DNA from 2 places in the Amycolatopsis sp. NPDC004747 genome. Region 1 is predicted to be linked to the other one. Evidence: riboswitches for the same ligand, from Rfam matches in the RefSeq annotation. Region 1 holds a riboswitch; the other holds the start of a gene.
What was found. A riboswitch is a leader RNA that binds a small molecule or an ion and turns the genes downstream of it on or off. The one in region 1 is predicted to bind glycine.
Positions count from the first base shown of each region.

Region 2: linked by a shared signal. The riboswitch ahead of gcvP (aminomethyl-transferring glycine dehydrogenase) and the one ahead of gcvP (aminomethyl-transferring glycine dehydrogenase) in region 1 are both predicted to bind glycine.

Region 1 covers NZ_JBSGBQ010000002.1:468,857-472,261, reverse strand. Annotated here, with positions in the region: gene ACWEGE_RS04545 (helix-turn-helix domain-containing protein) at 1-1,122, shown strand, start outside; glycine riboswitch at 1,201-1,294, shown strand; gene gcvP (aminomethyl-transferring glycine dehydrogenase) at 1,427-3,405, shown strand, end outside.
Region 2 covers NZ_JBSGBQ010000020.1:87,840-91,244, forward strand. Annotated here, with positions in the region: gene ACWEGE_RS29635 (TetR/AcrR family transcriptional regulator) at 1-392, opposite strand, end outside; gene ACWEGE_RS29640 (MerR family transcriptional regulator) at 671-1,249, shown strand; glycine riboswitch at 1,292-1,390, shown strand; gene gcvP (aminomethyl-transferring glycine dehydrogenase) at 1,563-3,405, shown strand, end outside.

The DNA.
Region 1 (3,405 bases):
GTCACCGGGCTGGGGGAGGCCGAACTCCTGCGCGTCGCCGGCGTGCTGCCCGAGAGCCTCGCCGGGCCGGTGCACGTCGCCCAGGCGGCGAAGGCGCTGCGGGAGGGCATCGACCGGGCCGGGCAGTTCCTCCGGCAGGCCACCGCGCTCGTCTACTCCTCGCCCGGCACGCAGGTGGCCAACGCGATCGCGGCGTCGCCGATCGACTGGGAGATGCGGATCCGCTCGGCCACCCGCGGCGACGAGGTCCGCGTCACCTACCACCACTACGTCGGCATCGTGCCGCCGCGGGACCTCCCCTACTCCGACGCCGAAGTGCGGCGCATCATCGAGCACGACGTGCTCGGCGAGCTGTGGCGCCCGCGCGGGCTGTACTGGCGGGTCGCCGAGGTGCACGACTGGCACGAGCCGCCGCGGCTGGTGATCCAGGTGCCCGAACAGGAGGCCACCCGCCCGCCCGTGCCGTCGCCGGTGGTCGCCGCGCCGCCGGTGGTCGTGCTGTCGCCGATCTGGGGCTACGGCGAGCTGCTGGCCTCGCTGGTCGCCGACGGGCTCGGGTTCGGCAACGTCGACTTCCGCTACTTCGGCCTCCCGGACGCGATGGCCGACCGGGTCCGCAGCACCGCCCGTGAGCTGGCCGAACCCGCGCCGCGGCTGGTGCACTCGGTACCGCCGATCATGCTGCTGCACGGCCTCGCGGTGCCGGACCTGACCGGCAGGCTCCCGGTGGTGGTCCGCTACGGCCCGAAGATGCGTGCCCGCGCGGCCCGGATCTACCGGTCGGCGCTGCTCGAAGCGGGGTTCGCCGACCCGCTCGACGGGGCGAGGGCGATCGAGGAATCGCTCTCGGTCCCGCCGGGCTGCCCGTACTACGAGGTGACGCTGGCCGACGAGGACGTCTTCGACGGCGACCGGCCGTCCCTGGACCGGCTCAACGACTCGGTGGCCTGGCACGCCGAGCAGATCGTCGAGCAGGTGCTGCTCGGTGCCGGCCACCCGCCGGTGCCTCTGGGCGGGCCCTTGAAGCGGCTGGTCCTGCCCTCGGGCCGGGTGCGCCGCCCGCCCGCGCTGGCCGGCCGGGTGGTGCGCCGGGTCGCCGATCGAGGCGGGGTCGAAGACTGATGTGGTGTTGGCCGGGTGAAGTAGACGGCCGCGGGAAGCGCCGGGTACCGTGGCCGTCACAACTGCAGATCGGGCCGTAGAGCCGAGGCGGGAGAGCCCTCACGAAGTCGGTGGGGCACCGAAGGAGCAAACTCCCCGGAATCTCTCAGGTACCTGCTACCGCTTCGCGCGAGGCCACTCTGGAAAGCAGGCGCACCCGCGCCTCACCCAAGGTGAAAGCCGTGTCGCCCACGGTGAAACTCTCAGGTGCCATGACAGAGGGGGAGTTCCAGCGCACTGGTGTGCCCGGCCCAAGGAGCTCCCGATCACTTCCACGCAGTTCGACGCCCGCCACATCGGCCCGTCCGAGGCCGAACGCGCGAAGATGCTCGCCGAATGCGGCTACGGCAGCCTGGACGCCCTCGTCGGCGCCGCCGTCCCGAGCGCCATCCGCGCCACCCGTGACCTGCGGCTCCCGCCCGCCGCGTCCGAAGAGGACGCCACCGCGGAGCTGCGCGCCCTCGCGGCGCGCAACCGGCCGATGACGCAGATGATCGGCCTCGGCTACTCCGACACCGTCACCCCCGGCGTGATCCGCCGCAACGTCCTCGAGAACCCGGCCTGGTACACCGCGTACACGCCGTACCAGCCGGAAATCTCGCAGGGGCGCCTCGAAGCCCTCCTCAACTTCCAGACCATGGTCGCCGACCTGACCGGCCTGGCCACCGCGAACGCCTCGCTGCTGGACGAGTCGACCGCCGTCGCCGAAGCCGTCACGCTGATGCGCCGCGCGTCGAAGTCCAAGTCCAACAAGGTCGTGCTCGACGCCGAGTGCCTGCCCCAGACCATCGCCGTCGTGCGCACCCGCGTCGAGGCGCTCGGCATCGAGGTCGAGGTCCGCGACCTGCTCACCGGCCTGCCCGAGGAGTTCTTCGGCGTCGTCGTCCAGTACCCGGGCGCCTCCGGCGTGCTGCGCGGCCGCGGCTTCTACCACGCGATTTCGGAGTCGGCGAAGGCCGCGGGCGCGCTGTTCACCGTCGCCGCCGACCTGCTCGCGCTCACCCTGATCACCGCGCCGGGCGAGTTCGGCGCCGACGTCGCCGCGGGCTCCACCCAGCGCTTCGGCGTCCCGCTCGGCTACGGCGGCCCGCACGCCGGGTACATGTCCGTCCGCGCGGGCCTGGAGCGGTCGCTGCCCGGGCGCCTGGTCGGGGTCTCGGTCGACGCCGACGGCAACCCGGCTTATCGGCTCGCGCTGCAGACGCGTGAGCAGCACATCCGCCGCGAGAAGGCGACGTCGAACATCTGCACCGCGCAGGTGCTGCCGGCCGTGCTCGCCGCGATGTACGCGGTCTACCACGGCCCGGACGGCCTGAAGAAGATCGCCCAGCGCGTCCACGGCCTGGCCGCGGGCTTCGCCGAGGCGCTGCGCAGGACCGGCGTCGAGGTCGTGCACGAGTCCTTCTTCGACACCGTCGTCGCGCGCGTCCCGGGCCAGGCCGCCGAGGTCCACGCGGTGGCGCGGCAGCAGGGGATCAACCTCGGCCACGTCGACGCCGACCACGTCCGCGTCGCCTTCGACGAGGTCAGCACCCCCGCGATCACGGCGAAGGTCCTTCGCGCGTTCGGCGTGGAGGAAGAGGTCGACGACGGTGTCGCGCTGCCGAACGGCCTGGCCCGCGAGAGCGGCTTCATGGGTCACGAGGTCTTCGGCACCCACCGCTCCGAAACGGCGATGCTGCGCTACCTGCGCAAGCTGTCCGACCTGGACTACGCGCTCGACCGCGGCATGATCCCGCTCGGCTCCTGCACGATGAAGCTCAACGCCACCACCGAGATGGAGCCGATCAGCTGGCGCGAGTTCGCCGGTATCCACCCGTTCGCCCCGGCCGAGGACGCTGCCGGGTACCACGAGCTGGTCGAGCAGCTGGCCGGCTGGCTGGCCGAGGTCACCGGCTACGACAAGGTGTCGCTCCAGCCGAACGCGGGCAGCCAGGGCGAGCTGGCCGGGCTCCTCGCCATCCGCGCCTACCACCGCGCGAACGGCGACGAGGCCCGGGACGTCTGCCTGATCCCGTCGTCCGCGCACGGCACCAACGCCGCCTCCGCGGTGCTCGCCGGCATGCGCGTGGTCGTCGTGAAGTGCACCGACGAGGGCAACGTCGACCTCGCCGACCTGCGGTCCAAGGTGGACACCCACAAGGACACCCTGGCCGCGATCATGGTCACCTACCCGTCCACGCACGGCGTGTACGAGCACGACATCGACGAGCTCGCCAAGATCGTCCACGACGGCGGCGGCCA
Region 2 (3,405 bases), on a different contig from region 1:
GCGTCGTCGGAGTTGCCGGCCAGCTCGGTCAGCGCCCGGACGCACTCCGGGTACGCCCGCAGGAACGCCACCGACGTCTCGATGTGCGCCCGCAGGTAGCCGGGCCGGTCGGCCGGGTCGAGGCCGCCGCCGGTGCGTTCGGTGAGGAACGCGGCCTTGGTCTCGACGACCGTGCTCAGCACGGCCTGCATCAGGCCGGCCTTGTTCGTGAAGTGGTACGAGATCAGCCGGGTGCTGCTGAGCCCGGCCCGCTCCTTGATCTTGGCGAAGGTGGTCCGGCGGTAGCCGAGGTCGGACAGGACGCCGATGGTCGCGCCGATGATCTGCGCCCGGCGAGCGGCCTCGGCGGCGCTGAGCCCCATCTCGGCCATGAGGTCGGTGTTTACTTGCATGAGTAAAAAGTTACTCGGCTGAGTAAAACTGTCAAGGGGTTTGGATCACCCGAGAGGTGGGTACGGCGAACGGCTCAAAGGCTCAGCCGACCGCCTGGGCTTGCCGCGCGTCGCGTTGACCGGCACTGTCCGGGCGCTTACCGTCGAAGAAGGGAAATCGTCACGGTGTGATTCACGGTCTGGGGCCGGATCGTGGCGGTTGATCTCCGGCTGGTCCCGCTCCTGGGGCCGCCCGGCTGTCATTCGCCGGCCGCCAGGTCGGGCGAGGGGAGGCTTGCGTGGTCGAGGCTGGTTCCGAGAAGCAGCCTGTCGAGGTCGCGACCGGGGAGCAGGGGGAACTGTTCCCCGACAACTCGCTGCCCGACGAGCTGGTGGGCTACCGGGGTCCGGCGGCGTGCCAGATCGCCGGCATCACCTACCGCCAGCTCGACTACTGGGCCCGGACCAAGCTGGTCGCGCCCAGCATCCGCACCGCGCACGGCTCCGGCTCGCAGCGGCTGTACTCCTTCAAGGACATCCTGGTCCTCAAGGTCGTCAAGCGGCTGCTGGACACCGGCGTCTCGCTCCAGAACATCCGGGTCGCCGTCGACCACCTGCGTGTCCGCGGGGTCCGCGACCTGGCCCGGGTGACCTTGTTCTCCGACGGCACGACGGTGTACGAGTGCACCTCGCCGGAGGAGATCGTCGACCTGCTCCAGGGCGGCCAAGGCGTCTTCGGCATCGCGGTCAGCGGCGCGATGCAGGAAATCAGCGGCACCATCCACGAGTTCCCGGCCGAACGCGCCGACGGCGGCATCGTCGAGACGCACGAACCGGACGAACTCACCCAGCGCCGCAACGCCCGCAAGACCGGTTGATCACCGCCGCGGCGGACAGAGTAAGGTTGGCCGTGCGGTCGACGAATCCGCGCGGGAGAGTCCGAGTCACACCTTGAGCTCGGCGCCGAAGGAGCAAGTCCTCCCCGGAACCTCTCAGGCACCCTGGACCGCGCGGACGAGACGCCTCTGGAAAGCGGGTCGTCAGGACACAGCCTGATGGCCCCGCCGACGGTGCAAGCCCGGCTCAACCTGCGGGCGAAACTCTCAGGCGCCCAGAAATGGGTACGGACAGAGTGGGGAGGGCCAGGACACCGCCGTCCCGGTCCAGCCCCGCTGTCCCCTGGAGGCCATCGTGGATCCGTCACTCGCCTCCCTGGAACAGGGCACTCCCTTCGCCGACCGCCACCTCGGGCCCGGTCCCGAAGACCTCCGGCACATCCTCGACGTCATCGGCGTCGCCTCCCTCGACGAACTCGCCGAGCGGGCCGTTCCCGCGTCGCTGCGGGAGTCCGCCGAGCCGCTCGAACTGCCGCCCGCCGCCTCCGAAGCGCAGGCCCTCGCCGAACTGCGCGAGCTGGCCGCGCGCAACCGGCCGATGGCGCAGATGATCGGGCTCGGCTACCACGACACCGTCACCCCGCCCGTCATCCGGCGCAACGTCCTCGAGAACCCGGCCTGGTACACCGCCTACACGCCGTACCAGCCGGAAATCTCCCAGGGGCGGCTCGAAGCGCTGCTCAACTTCCAGACCGTGGTCGCCGACCTCACCGGCCTGCCCGTCGCCAACGCCTCCCTGCTCGACGAGGCCACCGCGGCCGCCGAGGCGATGACGCTCGTGCGCCGGGCCGGGCGTGCGACCTCCCGCCGGTTCGTCGTCGACGAAGACACCCTGCCGCAGACCCTCGCCGTGCTCCGGACCCGGGCCGAACCGCTCGGCATCGAGCTGGTCGTCGAGGACCTCTCCCAGGGCCTGACCGGCCTCGGGCTCGGCGGCGACTTCTTCGGGATCCTGCTGGCCTACCCGGGTGCCTCCGGCGCGGTCCGCGAACTCGACCTGACCATCGCCGACGCCAAGAAGCACGGCGCCGCCGTGGTCGTCGCCGCCGACCCCCTCGCGCTCACCCTGCTCAGGCCACCCGGCGAGCTCGGCGCCGACGTCGCCGTCGGGTCGACGCAGCGGTTCGGCGTCCCGCTCGGCTTCGGCGGCCCGCATGCCGCCTACCTCGCCGTCCGCACCGGCCTCGAGCGGCAGCTGCCGGGCCGGCTGGTCGGTGTCTCGAAGGACGCCGACGGCACGCCCGCCTACCGGCTCGCCCTGCAGACCCGCGAGCAGCACATCCGCCGCGAGAAGGCTACCTCGAACATCTGCACCGCCCAGGTCCTGCTCGCGGTGATGGCGTCCATGTACGCGGTGTACCACGGGCCCGACGGCCTGCGGAGGATCGCGCTGCGCGCCCACCGCATGGCCACCGTGCTGGCGGCGGGTCTCTGCGAGGGCGGCGTCGACGTCGTGCACGGCGAGTTCTTCGACACGATCACCGCCGCGGTCCCGGGCCGGGCGGACGCGGTCGTCGCGGCGGCCCGCGACCTCGGCGTCAACCTCCGGCGCGTCGACGCCGACCACGTCGGCATCGCCTGCGACGAAACGACGACCCGGGAACGGCTTTCCCTCGTGTGGAAGGCGTTCGGCGTCTCGGTGTCCGATGTGGACGGCCTCGACGCGGACACCGCCGACGCCCTCCCGGCCCCGCTGCGCCGGACGAGCGCGTACCTCACCCACCCGGTGTTCCACGCGCACCGCTCGGAAACCGCCCTGCTGCGCTACCTCCGGCAGCTGGCGGACTCCGACGTCGCCCTCGACCGCAGCATGATCCCGCTCGGCTCGTGCACCATGAAGCTCAACGCCACCGCCGAGATGGAGCCGGTCACCTGGCCGGAGTTCGCCGGCCTGCACCCGTTCGCGCCGGCCGAAGACGCCGCCGGGCTCCTGGACCTCGCCGCCGGCCTGAGCGCCTGGCTCGCCCGGATCACCGGCTACGACGCGGTTTCCCTGCAACCCAACGCCGGCAGCCAAGGCGAGTTCGCCGGCCTGCTCGCCATCCGCGCCTACCACCGTTCTCGCGGCGAGCACGCGCGCGACGTCTGCCTGATCCCGGCCAGCGCGCACGGCACGAACGCGGCCAGCGCGGTGATGG